4 regions of the Paenibacillus sp. FSL K6-1096 genome follow, and region 3 is predicted to be linked to each of the others. Evidence: riboswitches for the same ligand, from Rfam matches in the RefSeq annotation. Region 3 holds a riboswitch; each other region holds the start of a gene.
The links. A riboswitch is a leader RNA that binds a small molecule or an ion and turns the genes downstream of it on or off. The one in region 3 is predicted to bind thiamine pyrophosphate.
Positions count from the first base shown of each region.

Region 1 (5,010 bases), 3.0 Mb from region 3:
TCCAGAAGTCCTCAGCATCCTTTACGCCCGCCTTGAAATCAGCCAGCAGCTTCTCCACAACATGCACGCTCTGCGGCGGATGGCAGTTCTGCACCGTGCGGCCGATCACAGCCTTCGTCCGGGCAAAGATCCGTTCCTTGCCGTGCGAGAAGTAGCGGACGACATCGTTCTCATCGATAAAAGTGAGGTCCACCGGCAGGTGATTCATCAGCGTCTCCAGCTGGTGGAGCGACAGCAGCCCGGTCTCGAACCGGATGAAGCCCTGCGGCGACAGCCCTTCCCCTTCCGCCGCCGGCACCTCTGCACCCTCAGGCTCAGCAGCGCGTTCCGGTATCCACTCCTGCTCCGGGGCTGCCAGGCAGAAGCCGATCTCGGCGCTCTCCCGGGCGATCCGCACCCACTCATCCTCGGTCAGCTTATCCAGCGCCATCGGCAAGAGAATATTCTCTTCCTTGAAGATCATCTCATTGACTTCCTTGATAATCTCTTCCAGTGAGGCTGCGATCTGCTCTGTCTCCCCGTTGAAGGTGTTAAGTGCCTTCTTCGCTTCCTTAATCATGCTGCGGATGCCGTCATCGACGCCCCACATGACCTTGGTCGGGCCATAAATGCCGTACTTCTCCAGGTAAGGGAACAGCAGATTCTCCTTGCGGCTGTAGTGCTTGTCGAGATCCAGCAGCAGGCTTAAGTCCTCCAGCAGCTTGTAAATCATCTCATCGCTGGCCTTCTTCTTGAACTTGTCCTTATGCAGCTCCAGCCGGAAGTTAACCAGCCGCTCGATTTCCCGGTTCTCCAGCTTGAAGGTATGCACGGGGTGGCCGGGCTGCTCCTCAGGCTTCGAAGAACGGTGAATCTGCTCAATCGAGCCTTTGAAGATGGCGGTATGCACGGAGCAGAGCCGCTGTACCTCCTCTACCGGAATACCTTCCTCTGTCATCAGAGAGTGTTCCATGGCGGAGATTTCCGCGACCGTCACATCACCTACCGCCTCTTCAAAACGCGCCTTGACCTCCTCCACACTTTTGCCGGCATGAAGCTCCTTGATGATCTCCCGCAGCATCGCCTGACGGCGCGTCTGCTCCGGGACACCGGCCTCGCGGTTATTAATCAGCTCGCTCATATTCTTCTCTCCTTCTATTCGATAATCTCGAAGCCGCGGCTCTCAAAGGCCCGCCGAACGGTCTCCGGCTCTATACGCTTTAACTTCATGCCCTTGGACAGCGTCATGAACCGTCCTGCCGTCTGCAGCATTCCAGGCTTGGTAATGTCACGGAAGCCCAGCTCCACCATAATATCCACAACCTCCGGGTGCCTGTTCACCAGTTCGAAGACCGGTTCATCCAGCCTAAACGTTTTGCTCATTGTTTTGCCCACCTCACAAGTGAGAATTCTTCTCACTCACAGCTTAGCATAGGGCATGGAGTCACATTGTGATTGCAGTCACAAATTGACCCCACAAAGTGAAGCTATAGCGCAGGTGATAACTCAGATACTTTGCGGGGACCCCAAAACATACAAAACACCCCACAAAGTGAAGCTGTAGCTTCGATGATGACTCAGGTACTTTGCGGGGACCCCAAAACATATAAATTCTCAACTAAAAAAAGCTGCCCCCCGCTATGAACAGCAAGGGACAGCCACGATATGAGTCTGATTAGAATGACAGCGATTTGCTTAGATTATAGCTGTTACGCAGTTCATGCGAGATTCGCATGCTGCAGAATTTAGGGCCGCACATGGAGCAGAAATGCGCCTGCTTCGCCCCCTCTGCCGGAAGAGTCTCGTCATGATACGCGAGCGCTCTTTCCGGGTCCAGGGAGAGATGGAACTGATCCCGCCAGCGGAACTCGAACCGCGCTTTGGACAAAGCATCGTCCCTGTCCTGCGCACCCGGATGACCTTTGGCGAGGTCTGCGGCATGTGCAGCAATTTTATAGGTAATCACGCCTTCGCGTACATCATTCCTGTCCGGCAGGCCCAAATGCTCCTTGGGCGTTACGTAACACAGCATCGACGTACCCATCGAGCCGATCATTGCGGCCCCTATAGCCGAGGTGATATGGTCATACCCTGGCGCAATGTCCGTAGTCAGCGGCCCCAGCGTATAGAAGGGGGCTTCCCGGCAAATCTCAAGCTGCTTATCCATATTCTCCTTGATCTTATGCATCGGCACATGCCCCGGGCCTTCTACCATCACCTGAACGTCATGCTTCCAGGCAAGTAGCGTCAGCTCTCCCAGCGTCTCCAGTTCGGCGAATTGGGCTTCGTCATTAGCATCGGCAATGGAGCCGGGCCGCAGTCCGTCCCCCAGCGAGAAGGCCACATCATAACTCTTCATAATCTCACATATGTCTTCAAAGTGGGTGTACAGGAAGTTCTCCTGCTGATGGGCCAGGCACCACGCAGCCATAATGGAGCCGCCCCGCGATACAATACCGGTCATTCTCCGGGAGGTCAGCGGGATATAGCGCAGCAGCACCCCGGCATGAATGGTGAAGTAGTCCACCCCCTGCTCCGCCTGTTCAATCAGCGTATCGCGGTACAGCTCCCAGGTTAGATCCTCCGCGATGCCATTCACCTTCTCCAGGGCTTGGTACAAGGGCACCGTGCCGACAGGCACAGGTGAATTGCGGATGATCCATTCCCGGGTGGTATGAATGTTCGCGCCGGTGGACAGATCCATAATGGTGTCGGCTCCCCAGCGGGTAGCCCACCGCATCTTCTCTACTTCCTCCTCAATGGAAGAAGAGACTGCCGAATTTCCGATGTTCGCATTGATCTTCACCAGAAAGCTGCGGCCAATGATCATCGGCTCGCTCTCCGGGTGATTAATGTTGGCCGGAATAATGGCCCGGCCCGCAGCAACCTCATCCCTTACGAATTCCGGCCGGGTATTCTCGCGGATCGCGATGAACTCCATTTCCGGTGTAATGATTCCTTGCCGGGCATAATGCATTTGCGTTACATTGCGCCCGGCCTGCGCCCGGAGGGGCTTCCGCTGCAGTCCCGGATATGCTTCTGCAGGCGGCTTGCTCCCGCGGATGCCGTTATCCTCGGGCCGCACCTCTCTCCCCAGGTATTCCTCGGCATCACCGCGCTCCTGTATCCAGTGCAAACGGTGCGGCGGCAGCCCTGTGCGGATATCGGCCGCTTGCGCAGCATCGGTATAGATACCGCTGGTGTCATAGACACGCAGCGGTTCATTCTCCTGATCCCCGGCAACGCCCTCGGTTCGGCTAAGGCTAATCTCCCGCATCGGAACCTGAATATCCGGGCGCGAGCCCTCCACATACACCTTACGGCTTGCGGGGAACTGTGAAAGATCCACCGCTTCGTTCTTCATCCTTACTGACATTCCTATCTCCTCCTCTTGGCTTATGAGCTAATCAGATAAGAGGTCATACAGCAGATTGAGCCGAAGAATTCATGGATTCCTGCACGTCAAAAAGCCGCTCCACCTGGAGCGGCTTATCCAAAGAAGCAGCCTAATAAGACTGCATTTCAAACAGGTCCGGCTCCACTTTCCTACGCTGGTATGATCCAGATCAGGTTCAAGGGTCCGGAAATTCAATTTTCCCGTCTCAGCCTATTCAGGCTCCCCTAGCGGATATCTTATCTAATTGAGTGTATTCTACCTGTTACAGTAAATATTGTAAACCCTTAATTATTCAAAACCTATTTGTCCAGCGATTCGCTCCAGTCATGCACCATGCTGCCTTCCAGGTACTTCTCGGCATCCATCGCGGCCATACAGCCGGTTCCGGCTGCCGATATCGCCTGGCGGTACCGGTTATCCTGCACATCGCCGCAGGCGAAGACACCGGGGATATTCGTCTCGGTCGTGCCCGGCTTCACGATAATGTACCCGTTCGCATCCGTGTTGATCTGCCCGCCCAGGAAGGCGGTATTCGGAGTGTGCCCGATCGCCACGAACACGCCATCGGCTTCCAGCAGCTCGGTCTGGCCGGTCTCGTTGTTCAGCACGGTGATTCCCTTCACGCCGGTATCGCCCACGGTAATCTCGACCGGGGTACGGTTGAGTGCCCAGGATACCTTACTGTTATCGCGTGCACGGTCCTGCATGATCTTGGAGGCGCGCAGCTCCGGACGGCGGTGAACCAGCGTAACATTAGAGGCGAAGCGGGTCAGGAAGCTGGCCTCCTCCATGGCGGAGTCGCCGCCGCCGACCACGACAATCTTTTTGCCGCGGAAAAAGAAGCCGTCACAGGTTGCGCACGTGCTGACCCCGCGTCCCACATTCTCCTGCTCGCCCGGAATGCCCAGATATTTCGCGGATGCTCCGGTCGAGATAATCACCGATTCCGCTTCCAGCACACCCATCCCGTCAACCGTCACCTTGAACGGACGCTGCGAGAAATCAACCGATTCCACCCAGCCGTTCTTGAACTCAGCGCCGAAGCGTTCCGCCTGCTTGCGCATATTGTCCATCAGGTCCGGTCCCAGAATGCCTTCAGGGAAGCCTGGAAAGTTCTCCACTTCTGTCGTCGTTGTCAGCTGTCCGCCAGGCTGTAAGCCTTCAATGACCAGCGGGCTCAGGTTCGCGCGCGCCAGATAAATCGCGGCCGTCAGCCCGGCCGGGCCTGTTCCGATTACAATCGTCTTGTACATTTGCATTGGCCTCCTTGTAAGTGGGTTAAGTATCATGCACAGTTTACACTCCGGTGGTGGATGGCGGCAAGCCACCCGTTCCCGGCAGCTTGCCGCCAGCCGGCTCCTGGTTCTCAAGAGGGGCGCCCGCTTCCTCGCGGTGACCCCCGATCAGCCGCTGCAGGCTGAACAAGGCTGCCTCCTGCAGGCGGTCCGTCTGCAGCAGCTCCTCCTCCAGCACGCCGCGCAGCGACCCGGACAGCTCCTCGTCCTCAATCCAGCGGAGGGCTTCGGTCACCTGAAACTTCGTGGAGGCGTCCCCGTAACGCAGCGCCCAGAAGAATGAAGCGCGCAGCAGCGGGTTATTCCGCACCTCTTCCGTGAAGCGGCCGGGCTGGCCCT
Region 1 is NZ_CP150274.1:3,841,834-3,846,843, reverse strand. It holds gene MHI24_RS17225 (DUF438 domain-containing protein) at 1-1,120, opposite strand, end outside; gene MHI24_RS17220 (DUF1858 domain-containing protein) at 1,135-1,362, opposite strand; gene thiC (phosphomethylpyrimidine synthase ThiC) at 1,655-3,343, opposite strand; TPP riboswitch at 3,506-3,612, opposite strand; gene trxB (thioredoxin-disulfide reductase) at 3,676-4,629, opposite strand; gene MHI24_RS17205 (tetratricopeptide repeat protein) at 4,673-5,010, opposite strand, start outside.
Region 1: it holds a riboswitch for thiamine pyrophosphate, as region 3 does, so the genes downstream of both, thiC (phosphomethylpyrimidine synthase ThiC) here and MHI24_RS29865 (ABC transporter ATP-binding protein) in region 3, are expected to answer to the same signal.

Region 2 (5,010 bases), 890 kb from region 3:
ACATCCTCCGCCGTATACCGGCTCCACAGCGTATCGTAAGGAAGCTGCTCCAGCCGGGTCACCGTTTCATAAAAGCTCATATCCTTCCTCCCCTTCCATCGTTCAGGCCAGAAATCCGGTCAGCGGCGAAGAGGCGGACGCCGTCTCCTCCACCGGTCCCAGTCCGGCCAGGTAAGCCTTGCGCCCTGCGGATACCGCCTCACGGAAGGCTTCAGCCATCAGCAGCGGATCTTTGGCTGTCGCAATCGCTGTGTTCAGCAGAACCGCAGCTGCACCCATCTCCATAGCCTCCGCCGCCTCAGACGGCCTGCCGATTCCGGCATCCACAATGACAGGCAGATCCGTCTCGGAGATCAGGATACGGATCAGCTCCTTGGTTTGAAGCCCGCGGTTGGAGCCGATCGGCGCACCCAGCGGCATAACGGCGGCTGCTCCGGCGGCCTTCAGCCTCAAGGCGGCAGACAGGTCAGGACTCATATAAGGCAGCACCACGAAGCCTTCCGCGGCCAGAATTTCTGTCGCCCGGATCGTCTCGGCATTATCCGGCAGCAAATATTTCTGGTCGTTAATCACCTCGATCTTCACCCAATTGCCGAGCCCCGCCGACCTCGCTAACCGGGCAATCCGTACCGCTTCCTCAGCAGTACGCGCACCAGATGTATTGGGCAATAAGGTCATATGGGATGGAATATGGAGGACGATGTTGTCCTGGCTCTGCGGGTCTACCCGGCGAAGCGCCACCGTAATGACCTCTGAACCGGAGCGCGCGATGACTTCAGGAATAAGAGTGTTCCTGCTGTATTTGCCGGTGCCAATGAACAGCCTGCTGCTTAGTGTCACACCGCCAATGATAAATGGATCTTGCATATTAACGCCTCCCGGAAGATGTGTGTATGGAACCTTAATGAATGCAATGCCCAAGCTCTAACCCCCGCCGACAAAATGAACCAGCTCCACCCGGTCCCCCTCATTCAGCACAATATCCCCGTACATCTCTCTGCCGGCCAGCTCGCCGTTCAGCTCCACAATCACCAGCTTCCCCGCCCACTCGGGCCGGGCCAGCAGATCGGCCAGTGTCCGGCAGCTCTCCTCAACACTCTGCGTCTTTCCGTTCACCGTTATATTCATGCTTGATCACCTCCTTTACCGAGTGCCTGAGCCGGACCCGGCACATCAGCCTGCCCGGATGCCCTATGAATGGCTTCCCTGTAAGCCCTGGCCGCCGCAGCAGGGTCCTTAGCCCCGCAGATCCCCGACATGACAGCAATACCATCCGCCCCTTGGGCCAGCACCGCTCCGGCATTGCCTGGAGTAATGCCGCCGAGCGCAATCAGCGGAACGCTGCTTCTGCGGACGGCCTCCGCCAGCTGCTCCAGCCCGCGGGCGGCCAGTCCGGGCTTGCAGTCCGTCGGGAATACATGCCCGTACAAGCAGAAGTCCGCCCCCTGCCGTCCGGCCTGTGCCGCTTCCTCTGCAGAGTGGACCGAGCAGCCCAGACGCAGGCCGGGTGCTATGCTGCGGGCAGCTACCGGCGGCAGACTGTGCCAGGCCAACTGTATCCCGCCAGCACCGGCGGCCAGCGCCACATCGATCCGGTCGTTGATGACTAGCTTCGCCGGGGGAACCCCTGCGCCGAGGATCAGCTCCACAGCTGCCAGGAGCTCCCGGGCGGGCATTGATTTTTCCCGCAGATGGATATAATCCACCATAGGCTGCACCGCTGCGGCCAGTTCCGCCAGTGCTCCGGGAGCCATACGCCCGTCTGAGATCACATGAAGCTCGTACAACATCTTCACCCCGCCCCCTGCTTCATTCCCACAACACAAAAAAGACCGCCTCCCATAAGGAAGCAGTCTCCGAACACAAGCAGGAATCCCGGACTGGCCGCATCTTCCCGCTGTATCATTCGTTCTCCACTTCCCTACGCTGGTATAAACCAGATCAGGTTCAAAGGGTCCGGACCATTACGCCCGTCTCAGCCTTGCGGCACCCCTAGTGATCGTTCTATGCAATTATGTGCTCTTGCCTTTTGTATATTAGCACATTATTCCTGTTAGGGCTATCCTTTCATGCTAACAAATGCTCAGCAAACTGACGACATTAATGGAGTGAATGCTAAATATCTATTCCAGGGTAGACGCTTCAGCTTTATCCACATTTTCCTATGTACAGCAAACAAGCCAGCCTCCCGGCTGGCTTGTTCATTTCCTCTATTCAAACGGCATCAGCCGTTAACAACCTCGCCGCCATTCACATGAATCACCTGTCCGCTGACATAGGAAGAATCGTCGGAGGCTAAGTAGACGTAAGCAGGAGCCAGCTCCTCCGGCTGTCCCGGGCGCTTCATCGGCTGGGTGGCACCGAACTCGCTGACCTTTTTCGCATCAAACGTGGATGGAATCAGCGGGGTCCAGATCGGTCCCGGTGCAACCGCGTTCACACGGATACCCTTCTCGGCCAGATTCATCGACAGCGAGCGGGTGAAGCTGAGAATTGCTCCCTTGGTGGACGAATAGTCCAGCAGCTGCGGGCTGCCGCGATACGCCGTGATGGACGTCGTGTTGATGATCGTGGAGCCTTGCTTAAGATGAGGCATAGCCGCCTTGGTCAGATAGAACATGGAGAAAATATTGGTCCGGAACGTCCGTTCCAGCTGCTCCGCTGTAATGTCCTCAATATTATCCTGCGGATGCTGCTCGGCCGCATTGTTGATGAGGATGTCGAGCTTGTCGAGTCCCTCAACCGTTTTATTAATCAGATCCTGGCAGAAGGCCTCTACCCCGATGTCCCCGGAGACCAGAATACACTTCCTGCCCTCCTGCTCCACCTGGCGTTTGGTTTCTTGCGCATCGTCATGCTCGTTCAGATAAGAGATTACAACGTCCGCACCCTCCTTGGCAAAATGCACGGCAACCGCGCGCCCAATCCCGCTGTCGCCTCCGGTAATGAGCGCAGCCTTCCCCAGCAGCTTGCCTGCTGCCTTGTAGGCCGCTGTCTCAAACTTCGGGAGCGGGTTCATCTCACTCTCGATGCCCGGACGCTGGTCCTGCACCTGCGGAGGTAGTGTCTTCGTCTGTTCTTTGCTTGTGTCTGGCATAATCCATTCTCCTTTCGCTGTGTACATGATAGGGTCTAATCCTGTTAGCATGGCTTAAGGTCTGGTGTTTATGCATCTTGACAGCCTGTTTCTGAACCGCTGTACGTTATGTTAATTACCCGCTCGGCAGCCAGCCAAACAGGCATGTAAGGAACAGTTAGAAACCGAATATTATCTATAAACGGGAAGGGGGATGACCTATACTTTGTGCTGATAGATAACGTGTTCACTGGAGGGGCTTCAGCTATGGGGAATGATAGGTTGCTATTGACTAACGCGACAGTAATCGATGGAACCGGACAACCGCCGCTATATAAGGCAAGCATAGAAATTACGAACGGCCGAATCGCCACTATTGCACAGCACGCGGAAGGATTAACGGAGTCAGACAACGTTACAGGATTGACCTGAGGGGACTTACGGTTCTGCCGGGATTCATCCACTCCCATGCCCACACCAGCTTCAAATACATACAGAATAAGCCGCTTCACGGGTATGACACCGGGTATCTTGCTGCTTGCCTCTCCGAAGGGATCACTACGATCCGCGATGAAGGAATGACTACGGCAGCAACGATTGAAGACGTGATTACACATACGAATAAACTGAGTGACGGCATGTATCCCAGAATCATTACGTCCGGCAAAGTGTTCACCGCTCCAGGCGGATATGGCGGCCAGGCCCCTATCGGAGTCGTAAGCGCGGAAGAGGCGCGTGCTAAGGTCCAAGAAGTATTAATGCAAGGGATACATTGTATCAAAACCGCACTGGAAGACGGTTACGATTCCTCGACCACCGGACTGCCCCAGCTCAGTCAGGAGATTCTTGAGGCCATCTGTCAAGAGGCCCGCAGCATGGGCGCGCCTGTGTCTGCCCATGTTACAAGTAGACATAATCTGCAGATTCTGGTCCATGCCGGGATCAGCGATGCGGCACATATGGTATATGACCGGCTGGACGATGACCTCATAGAGCAGATGGTTCGTGCACATATCCGCATCGTTCCCACCCTCACCGTACTGGACATGTTCCAGGACAAATTCGGTGCACCTCTGCTGGACCAAGGCCTGGATAATGTCCACAGATACGTCCAGGCGGGCGGGGAGATTGGGCTGGGGGATGATTTTGTGGAGGAAGAAAGCCCGTGGTATAGAGCCGGTATGCCTTGGAGGGAAATCTCACTATTGGCCCAGGCCGGCCTCACCCCAATGCAGATCATTAAGGCAGCCACATCCACCGGTGCTAATATCTGCCACATGGACCATGAGCTCGGAACCATTGAATCAGGCAAAATCGCTGATCTGCTGGTTGTTGAGGGCGATCCGCTGTCCGACATATCCAATCTGCGTAACGTCTGGCTTGTTATGAAAGACGGCAACGTCGTATATCAAACAAACTAGGAGGGCAACACACTATGATGCCAAGAATCGCTTTATCCCCGGTCACTGAGGATGATATAGAGTTCATCGTTGATCTGGAGACTAATGCCAGCCTTTGGCCGTACGAGGATCGGATTCCCACCGATAAGGCGGCGGTGCGGAGGGAAGTGGCTGAGCGTATCGGCAGTGACTGGTATAAGCAATACCTGATCCGGCTGAATTCTCCTGAAGCCACCATTATTGGGGAGCTGACTTTACACTGGTATGTACATGAACGGGGTAGCTGGGAGCTCGGCTTCTGCCTTTTCCCGGAATACCGGGGGCAGGGCTATTGCGGAGAGGCTGCCCGGATGGCGCTGAAGATTGCTTTTGAAGGGTGGAAGGCCCACAAGGTAATTGCGATGTGCAACCTGCATAATACCGCTTCTGCCAAGGTACTGGAGGGGCTGGGCATGGTGCGGGAAGGTATCTTCCGCGAGGAGCTGTATTGGAACGGCCAGTGGGTGGATCAATACTTCTACGCGATATTGGAGC
Region 2 is NZ_CP150274.1:5,919,403-5,924,412, reverse strand. It holds gene thiH (2-iminoacetate synthase ThiH) at 1-80, opposite strand, end outside; gene MHI24_RS26095 (thiazole synthase) at 103-867, opposite strand; gene thiS (sulfur carrier protein ThiS) at 925-1,128, opposite strand; gene MHI24_RS26085 (thiamine phosphate synthase) at 1,125-1,790, opposite strand; TPP riboswitch at 1,902-2,004, opposite strand; gene MHI24_RS26080 (SDR family oxidoreductase) at 2,225-3,097, opposite strand; gene MHI24_RS26075 (amidohydrolase family protein) at 3,472-4,497, shown strand; gene MHI24_RS26070 (GNAT family protein) at 4,512-5,010, shown strand, end outside.
Region 2: it holds a riboswitch for thiamine pyrophosphate, as region 3 does, so the genes downstream of both, MHI24_RS26085 (thiamine phosphate synthase) here and MHI24_RS29865 (ABC transporter ATP-binding protein) in region 3, are expected to answer to the same signal.

Region 3 (5,010 bases):
GCGACGAATTGCTGGCCTTTGCGGATGGCCTTCACGAACCGGCTGTACTCGTCCCGGGATTTCTCTAACCCTTGCTCACTGGCGACCAGCACCAGCTCATAATAATCTGGAACTCCATAGTCCACGGGGTTGAAGGAGCGGACCGGGTGGCCTTCCTTCTCCAGGATCAGCTGCTCATGGTTGATGAAGCCGCCCATAATTCCGTCCACGCGGCCGGTGGAGAGCGCAGGAACCAGATCGAAGCCGACATCGGCCAGCTTCACTGTTGCCGGATCTCCGCCGTCACTCTTCACCATCGTATTGAGCATGGCTTCATACAGGGGAACAGAGGAATATCCGGCCTGCTTGCCCGACAGCTCGGCAGGGCGGGTGATTCCGCTGTCCTCTGCAACCATGAGATGGTTCAGCGGGTGCCGGACCAGGGCGGCGATGGATTGAACCGGAATCTGCTCATCTCTGGCCAGCAGCACCTGCGGCTGATAGCTGAGCGCCAGATCCACTTTGCCGGCTGCAACAAGCTTCAATGCGTCATTCGTGTCAGCAGGCATCTGAATGTCCACGTCCAGCCCTTCTTCGGCAAAATAACCCTCAGCCTGTGCCGCATACAGGAAGGAATGGACGGCGTTCGGATACCAGTCGAGCATAATGGACAGCTTGTGTGCTGCTCCGCCGGTCCCGGCTTCGGGGGCGGCAGAGGCTTCTGCCTGAGAGCCGGAAGCCTCCGGCTGATCCGGATTGCCGCAGCCCCCCAGAAGCATAAGCGCAAAGAGCATTAATGCATAGATCAGACAATGGAATGGCCTCGATAAGCTGCTTTTAAGATAGCGGTTGTAACGGAATGGGGTCATAAATAACGTCCTCTTTTCTTCAGAATAATCTTCTCCAGCCCGGCGACACACAGGAACAGCGCAATGCCCATAACAGATAGCAGCACCACCGCCGCGAACATCTCGGCGCTATGCAGATTCCCCGCCATCCGGCGGCTGAAATAGCCGAGTCCCCGGCTGCCGCCCAGCCATTCCCCGAGCGTTGCACCGATCACACAATACACCACCGACAGCTTCAGTCCGGAGAACAAGGAGGGCAGGGCCAGAGGCACGGCCACCTTGCGGAGGATCTGCCAGCGGTTCGCGCCTAATGTCAGCAGCAGGTGGCTGTAAGCATCCGTATTCTTGGACAACCCGTCATAAGCGCCGATAACCACCGGGAAAAAGGCAGTCAAAAATACAATTGCCACCTTGCTCCACAAGGTATAGCCGAACCACATGATGAACAGCGGGGAGAGGGCGATCAGCGGCACGGTCTGGCTCATAATCAGCAGCGGATACAGCGCTGTGGCCAGCGGACGGAACAGGTGCATAAGCGTTCCCAGCAGACATCCGCAGATTACGGATAGTGCGAAGCCTGTGAGCACCTCCAGCAGCGTGGCAGGAAGATGCAGGCCGAACAGCAGGCGGCGGTCTTCGATTAATGCCACCCAGATGGCGGACGGAGCAGGCAGAATAAACGGGGGAACCAGGCCCAGGCGCGCCACCGTCTCCCAGAGCGCAAGCGTCAAGCAAGTAAGCAGGGCAGAGGGACCGTAACTCCTGAGCAGTCTTCTAGCTGCGGTGTTCATACAGCATCAGCTCCAGATCCCGCCGCAGCGCGGCGAATTGCGGTTCATAGCTCAGGCTGTGATGGCGCGGGCGGGGAAGCCCGGGGGAGTATTCCCGGATTCCGTCCCCGCTCCGCCCGGTCATCAGATAGATCCGGTCGCTGAGCAGCAGCGCTTCCTCCAGATCATGGGTGATGAACAGCACGGTTTTGTCCAGCTCAGACCAGAGCTCCAGCAGCCAGAGCTGAAGAGAGCGCCTGGTTATGGCATCGAGGGCTCCGAACGGCTCATCGAGCAGCATCAGCTCATTCCCGGCAGCGACCGTACGCAGGACTGCCACCCGCTGGCGCATCCCGCCGGACAGTTCATGCGGATATGCGGCTTCTGCCTCCGCCAGCCCGAAGCGTTGCAGCAGGGCGCGGATCTCAGCCGTAGCTGCTGCTTTGGAGCAGTGGCGCTTCAGCTCCCAGGGCAGCAGGCAATTGTCCAGCACCGTTCTCCAGGGCAGCAGCAGATCCTGCTGCGGCATATATGCGACTTGGCCCAGTCTCGCGGCCGCAGAGGCTGTAACTTCCCCGTTCATCGTAACGGTGCCGCTGCTTGGCTCCAGCAGGCCGGCGATGATGCGGAATAAGGTGCTTTTGCCGCAGCCGCTGGCCCCGACAATTGAGATGAACTCCCCGCGGCGCACCTGCATGGAGAGCCCGGAGAACACCGGAGGGCCGGATGGGGGAGCGCTGAAGGTATAAGCGAGATTGGAAATATTAATCATAAGACCGGATGCAGCCCTCCTCGGCATGGGATAACAGCCATACGAACAACAAAAAAGCCCCGTTCATTCCCGGAGGACATGAATGGGGCTGAAGGTACAGTCAGCTGCGGCGGCAGAACGCACGGCACTACTACACTCTTCTGCTCCACTTCCCTCCGCTGGCATGACCCAGATCAGGTTCCAAGGGTCCGAAGCGCAAGCTTCGTCTCAGTCGTCCGACTCCCCTAGTGAAAAAACAGGTGCTATTGAATTCGTAATTGGTACTTAATATACCATAAAATTCCCGGTTGTAAAGAGCCTTCGGTCAGCGCGCGGTGAGGCCGGTAACAAATAAAGTGACGATTCCCCGGGAGATATCCAGCTTGGAGGACTGATGCCGCTTCTGCTCATACAGGTACAGGTCCGGACTGAGTACAGCGATCAGCGCCGGACTGGCGAACGCCGGATCAATGTCGATAATTTCCCCGTTTGCCGCAGCCCGCTGGAGCAGAACACTCATAATTCCTCCCAGCCGCTGGAAAAAAGGATGCTCAAACTGCGTCAGCTGTTTCTTCCCGGTGAACTCGGATTTGATCATATTCAGCAGCTCGGCATATTGCTCAATGAAATCAGCCACCTGCTCTATGCTGTGCTGCAATTGTGCAAGCGCAGGCTCTTCAGCTGGAGCGGCAGCCACCTGCTGCTCCAGACCGGACAGGAACTGATCTGCGCTCCCCTTCAGCAGGGCCGAGCAGATCTCTCCCTTATCCGTAAAGCGGCGGTAGAGTGACCCTTGTCCAATCCCCGCGCGTTTGGCAATGCTGTACATGCTGACGGCTTCCAGGCCGCTCTCGTTGAACAGCTGGCGGGCGGCTTCGAGTATCCGCTCGACATAGGGATCGGCAGGCCCCCGTGTGTTGTCATCAGCTGGCGGCATGGCTTCTGGTTTCTTCATGACGTCCCCTTTCAGAAAATGAATGATCAATTTACTGAAAAACAAATAAAAGAATTGACAGAACGGACAATTGTCCGTAGACTATAAAATGCAACAACGGACAGTTGTCCGTTCACCCATTATATAGATAAACCTGCCCGCCGGTCAATGCAGCCCGCGGACAGCGCAGGAGGAGAAGAGATATGGATCAGACCTTGAAGCAGGACGCGGATTTCCGCCTGTCCGGCATTCTGGTGCCGCTGCTGGCGATCATTGCCGGCGTATTTATGGTTGTTCTGGACAGCACGGCAATGAATGTGGCCCTGTCCAGGCTGGTGGTGGATTTCAAGACGGATTTGCATACGCTGCAATGGGTGGTGACCGGCTATATGCTGGCCCAGGCTTCAGTCATTCCGCTCTCAGGCTGGCTGTCTGACCGGTTCGGAGCCAAGACGGTCTTCCTGACAGCGGTTATTGTTTTTACTATAGGTTCTATTCTGTGCGCGACCCCGAGCAGTGCAGAGTGGCTGATCGCCTTCCGTGTCCTTCAGGGGCTGGGCGGGGGCTGTGTTCTCCCGGTCGGGATGGCCTACGTCTACAGGCTGGCACCGAAGAGCAAGGTCGGCGTGGTCATGGGAATTATGGGGATTCCGGTGCTGTTCGCCCCGGCAATTGGCCCGGTGCTGTCCGGCTGGCTGGTGGAATATCATTCCTGGCGCTGGATCTTCCTGATCAATATTCCAATTGGCATTATCTGTGTGCTGATCGGGCTGCGCAAGCTGCCGGGTGCGGCGAAGAGCGCTGTCCCGGGCATGGATAAGTTCGGGATCATTCTTGGGCCGCTGGCATTTGCTTCACTCACCTACGGGGTCAGCCAGGGGGCGCAGAGCTGGACCTCAGGCAAGACGCTGACCGGCCTGCTGCTTGGAGCCGTTGCCCTGATCGCCTTCGTGATCGCCGAGCTGCGCTCCAGAACACCGCTGCTGGAGCTGCGGATTCTGAAGTCCGTTGACTTCACAACCGGCATTATCGTCCAGTGGATTGCCCAGTTCGGCCTGTATGGCGCATTGTTCCTGCTGCCGCAATTCCTGCAGCAGGCCCGCGGCTTCGGTGCCTTCGATACCGGACTGACGCTGCTGCCGCAAGCCATTGCCTCCGGCCTTATGATGCCGATCGCCGGTATTCTGTTCGACCGGATCGGGGTGCGCTGGCTTGTCGTCTGCGGACTCAGCCTGGTCTCCGGCGCATTATTCCAGTATTCCCACGTCGATCTGAACACGCAGAGCCGCGATCTGATCCTGCCGCTGATTATGTGCGGTGCCGGTATGGGAATGATGATGATGCCGATGAATACGCATCTGCTGAACAAAGCGCCGAGCCACCTGGTGAACCGGGTCACTTCGCTGACCAATTCGATGCAGCAGGTTATTACATCACTTGCCGTATCTACACTGGTTACGATTCTTACGGCAAGAACAACGGCCCGTGCGACTGAGATGAAGGAAGCGGCAGCCGCAGCCGGCCAAAGTGCCGCCGGAGCCTCCCAGGGAGCCTTGCAGCTGGCGAAGCAGACCGTTCTGTCCCAAGGCTTCGCCGATACCTTCCATATTATGATGTTCGTAGCTATGGGGGGCGCCGTGCTTGGACTTCTGCTCCGCCGGGGCCGCAAATCCGCAGGCGAACACCAGAAAGAGCGGGCGGTGGCTGAGATCCCGCACGGATAATTGT
Region 3 is NZ_CP150274.1:6,810,372-6,815,381, forward strand. It holds gene MHI24_RS29855 (ABC transporter substrate-binding protein) at 1-848, opposite strand, end outside; gene MHI24_RS29860 (ABC transporter permease) at 845-1,618, opposite strand; gene MHI24_RS29865 (ABC transporter ATP-binding protein) at 1,602-2,369, opposite strand; TPP riboswitch at 2,503-2,605, opposite strand; gene MHI24_RS29870 (TetR/AcrR family transcriptional regulator) at 2,674-3,303, opposite strand; gene MHI24_RS29875 (DHA2 family efflux MFS transporter permease subunit) at 3,486-5,006, shown strand.

Region 4 (5,010 bases), 2.7 Mb from region 3:
AGGAATTCAAAGCCGACAATCTCTTCATGGAAATTGACAATCGGCTGCAGATGGCTGCAGAAATCATGGTTTCGGATAATAGACACCAGATGCTCATTGGAGAATTGGAGGATAAGCTGCTCAGGGGTCAGCCAACGGTCCGGCCGGAGGCTTACTCCCTTGCTCTTAATACACAGGGATAAGCCACCCGCTACGGGCTCAGCCGTACCCAGCAGCTCGATCAGCTTCAGCAGCTCTTCCTTGCGGCAGTATGGAATGATAAGGATATTGCCTGTCCCATAGATCTCATAGCCTGCATGTCTGATTGCAGCCATGAGCGGTTCGGGACAGGCGCGGAGCCTGACTTCCCCTTCATCCTCAATCGGGTCGATGTCAGCGCAGTCAACACAGTTCATGGCATTCCCTCCACCCTAGATGTCTTGTAGCCTGAGCCAATTATAGCATGATTCCTCCCGCGCAATCATCCGGCGGCACAAGTGGAAACGGCTTTACCGTCCTTTTAAAGGTCGGTTCCGTTTCAGCGAGAAATAGAAGGATAAGTTATGGTGTGAAACATATACATTCTTATATTTGCACAAAGGGACCATTCATGAACACACAGATTCATGAATGGTCCCTTGAACAAGCTCAGGCTGCTCCAGTGCTGCCTGGTATGCAGACTAGGCCTGCCACACGCCATGCTCGTGATTCTTGCCCATATATTCAATCCGTGAAGGGGACAGCTCCAGAATGACATAATCCGGGTCATCCGGTCCCTCGAACCACCGCTCCAGCGAAGGATTCCACACCTTGGAGCGCAGACCCTCGTCCTTGGTTACAGCGACTGTGGCTTCGATCTCCAGCACATCCTTGCCCCCGCCCTGCTCATAACCCAGCAGCAGACAGGCATTCGGATTATCCTTAAGCTCCTCTACCTTATGGGTCTTCCGGCTGGTCGCCAGATAAATATTAAGTCCGTCATGAAAGACTGCCATGTAGCGTACCTTGGGCTTGTTGCCGGCCTCCACCGTGCCGAAGGAACCGAACGCGTTGTCATCCAGCGCCTGTATAATTTTGTTCTCCAGCTCTTTGTTATCCATTGACGATCAAGCTCCTTTCAGATTCGTGTCTATTATAGTGTACCCGTCCCCTTCATTCTGAATCCCGGAGGCTGCTCATAAAATGAAGCGTAGCTATCCGGTAAATCGGGTAATTGAGGCTTACAAGATTCAATTCTGTACACAAGGATGTGGCATCTGCGCATGGTTGAACAGCAAGCCGAGCAAGCCAACACGACCGGGCAAGCCGACCCGACCCTGCATACTGCTTTGCTGCAATTTATTTTCCCCTTCTCCATTAAGGCCGGAGTGGACCAGGAGCTGGCCGCCCGCCTTCAGGAGGATGGATTCACCAGATTTTTCCTGGATAATAAGGAGCTGGAGTCTCTCTATTACGGGGAAGGCTACTGCGTGTCCCATGAGAAAATGGAGCGCAGCTACCTGCCGTTCGCAGCCCATGTGCTGTTTCCGCGGGAGAAGGACCACGATTCCTTCCGCCGCTTTTCCCGGGTGAACAATCTGCCCTGCCGTCTGGAAATGCCCTTCCAGTCTGCCGGCTTCCGCATTCTCTCCACCGATGTGTTCCTCTGCCCGTTCGAGCTGGGCTTCCTGACGCTTAGAGTCGCTATCGAGGAAGAGGATCTGCCCATCAGTACCGCACTGGAGTTCGCTGACCGCTTCCGTACGCTGGAGGATGTCTCGTATAAGGATGAGCATACGTTCATTCATTGTAGTAAGCAGAGATTTGACCGTGTGGAGGATTTCGTGTTCAAGCATCTCGTCACTGTACTGGAGCCGTTCCTGGACCCGGCGGAGACCAATGGCGCTTATTTCGAGACTCTGCCCTTCTTCGTGGATGAACGGATGCTGGTGCAGGCCTTCTATGGGCTGAATCTGCCCGAGGGGCAGGATGGGATCAGCACTGAGCTGCTCTACCGGGCCTCTCAGGTGGATGGGCTGGACCTGGAGGGCCGGCCTTACATCAGCGCCAGTAATCCTGACTATATCAAGCAGTATACCCGTAACCACGGGTACAGCCGCTGGGCACCGGACACCTATTATATGACCAACGAGCAGACCTTCTGCTGTGTGAGCCGCGCGAGGCCGGATATCGCCACTCAACTGGTGAATCAGATGTACGGAGAGTATTATTACGGGCTGCTGCTGAATATTTTTCACAAAATCGTGCTGCTCAAGCTCGCCAATCTCCACTCCCGGCTGCGCATCAACCACGACAACGACGAGATCGAGAATCTGATTTTCCTGATCAATAAATTCTCGGCCAAGTTCTATTTCCTGGAGCTGATTACGCAATCGCAGGGGCGGGAGATTTTCTATCAATTGCGCAAGGTGTACGGCAACGATGCCCTGTTCGATGAGGTGAAAATGACGCTGAACGACCTGTTCCAGTATCAGGACAAATTCCAGGCCAAGCGCCGCGATACGCTGCTGATGGTGTTAACGGTCTTCACCGTGGTCAGCGGCATCTATGGCATGAACCAGGTGATCGAGGATCTGAAGGGCAACATCGACTGGAGCGTAATGCTGGAGTACTCCCCCTTCGAGTACCTGGCGCTCTTCCTGACCTTCTCGGGCATCGCAGTCAGCCTGTTCCTGACGCTGAGAGAGGCTTGGGTCACCATCAAGAGCCGCCGCAAGAAGCGGCATTATGCGAAGGATTAGGCAGGCTGCTATGGACAACCGCGGGGCTGCCGTCTATAATACACCGTAAGAACATAGCAATACCCGTGAACTTCATAAGAACCAGGGGGGCTGGAATTGGCCGGCTGAGAGTGTATCCCATAAGATACTGACCCTTATACCTGATCTGGATAATGCCAGCGTAGGAATGTTGAATCAGCACAGCGCTGTAACAGCCTGGAGTTGAATCCCCTCACGCAAGTACAGGCGTCCCGGTCTCCGGGACGCTTTTTTGAAATATAAGAATTTATATGTTCCACACGATAACTTATCCTTATATTTCGCGCTGAAACAGATCCGTCCTTCTAGGACGGCAAGCCGTTTCCACTTGGTGGTATTGGTTATACTGAATGTTGGCAGAACAGGGATTGCTGGAAGGAGAGAGAAGAGAAATGGGAGTCAAAAAAACAGTCACACTACTGCTCAGCTCCATCCTGCTGCTTACCGTAGCGGGCTGCGGAGGCGGGAACAACAGCGGGAATGCCGGAGCCAGCGCGCCTGCCGCCGGGAACAGCACGGCCGCCCCTGAAGCCAGCGCGGCGGCGACCGATGCGCCCAAGGCGCTCACCCCGGTCAAGATCGCCCTGGACTGGACGCCGAACACGAACCATACGGGCCTGTATGCAGCGAAGGAGCTGGGCTATTACGCGGAGGAGGGCCTGGACGTGGAGATTGTCCAGCCGGGCGCGGCCGGAGCGGACACGATGGTGACCTCGGGCGAAGCCCAGTTCGGCATCAGCGCCCAGGAGGCGCTCACCCTGGCCCGGCTGCAGGATGTGCCGCTGGTGTCGATTGCTGCGATCATTCAGCATAACACCTCCGGCTTCGCGGCTCCGAAGGACCGCAACATCAAGACGCCGAAGGACTTCGAGGGCAAAACCTACGGCGGCTGGGGCTCGCCTGCGGAAGAGGCAGCCATGAAGGCAATCATGGACCCTGAAGGCGGGGATGTGTCCAAGGTGAAGCTGGTGAATATCGGCGAGGCTGACTTTTTCACAGCGGTGAAGCGCGATATTGATTTCGCCTGGATCTTCTACGCCTGGACCGGGGTAGAGGCCGAGCTGCGCGGCGAGCCGCTGGATATGCTGTACCTGAAGGATTACGCGCCGCAGCTGGATTACTACACTCCGGTACTGACGACCAGCGAGAAGGAGATCGCCGAGCATCCTGAGGTAGTCAAGGCCTTCCTTAAGGCTACATCCAAGGGCTATCAGTACGCTATCGACAACCCGGAGGAAGCCGCAACAGTCTTGTCCGATGCTGTACCGGATCTGGACCCTAAGCTGGTGCTGGCCAGCCAGAAATGGCTCAGCCCGAAATATAAAGACGATGCCCCGCGCTGGGGAGAGCAGAAGCTCGAAATCTGGAAGAATTATGCCGACTGGATGTATGGCCTGAAGCTGCTGGATAAGCCGCTGGATGCGGAGAGCACGTTTACGAATGAATTTTTGCCGGAGCAATAATGACCCGTATAACGGGAATCTTATTCTTATACTGAGAGGAATGATTCATCATGGCTAACACACTGCTGAGCATTCAGGTAATTCCGAAGACCCCGAACAACGAGGATTCTATCCCTTACGTAGACACGGCCATCGAGGTCATTCAGAAGTCGGGCGTGAAGCATCAGGTGAACCCGCTGGAGACCACGATGGAAGGCGAGCTGCCCGAGCTGCTGGAGATTGTCCGTGAGATGCATGAAGCGCTGATCGCTTCCGGCAGCCCAAGTGTGATCTCGCAGATCAAGATCGCCCACAATCCGGGCGGCATCAGCATGGATAAGCTGACGGAGAAATACCGGCCGTGAGAGGCACCTGGAAGCTAGTGTGGCCGCCCGTTGTGGCGGTCCTCTTTTTTGTGGGGATCTGGCAGCTCTCGGTCATACTGTTCGACATCCCGGCGTACCAGTTGCCCAGCCCTGCGGATATCGCGCGTGAGTCCAGGAACAACGCCGCCGGAATCTGGGAGCATACCGCCGCCACCCTGCGGCTGACCCTGATCGGCTTCCCGGTCGGCACCGGCATCGGCCTGCTTACGGCCCTGCTGCTGCATCTGCTGCCCTGGCTGAAGCGGGCAATCTATCCGCTGCTGATTCTCAGCCAGAACGTGCCTTCCCTTGCGCTGGCCCCGCTGCTGATTATCTGGTTCGGCTTTGGCCTGCTGCCCAAGATCATCCTGATCACCCTCGTCTGCTTCTTCCCGGTGGCTGTTGCAGCCATGGGCGGGCTGGCTCAAAGTGACCGGGTGATGATGAATTATATGAAGATGGCCG
Region 4 is NZ_CP150274.1:4,133,352-4,138,361, reverse strand. It holds gene MHI24_RS18470 (EAL domain-containing protein) at 1-395, opposite strand, end outside; gene MHI24_RS18465 (pyridoxamine 5'-phosphate oxidase family protein) at 660-1,079, opposite strand; gene MHI24_RS18460 (hypothetical protein) at 1,242-2,720, shown strand; TPP riboswitch at 2,794-2,904, shown strand; gene MHI24_RS18455 (ABC transporter substrate-binding protein) at 3,131-4,201, shown strand; gene MHI24_RS18450 (MTH1187 family thiamine-binding protein) at 4,252-4,545, shown strand; gene MHI24_RS18445 (ABC transporter permease) at 4,542-5,010, shown strand, end outside.
Region 4: it holds a riboswitch for thiamine pyrophosphate, as region 3 does, so the genes downstream of both, MHI24_RS18455 (ABC transporter substrate-binding protein) here and MHI24_RS29865 (ABC transporter ATP-binding protein) in region 3, are expected to answer to the same signal.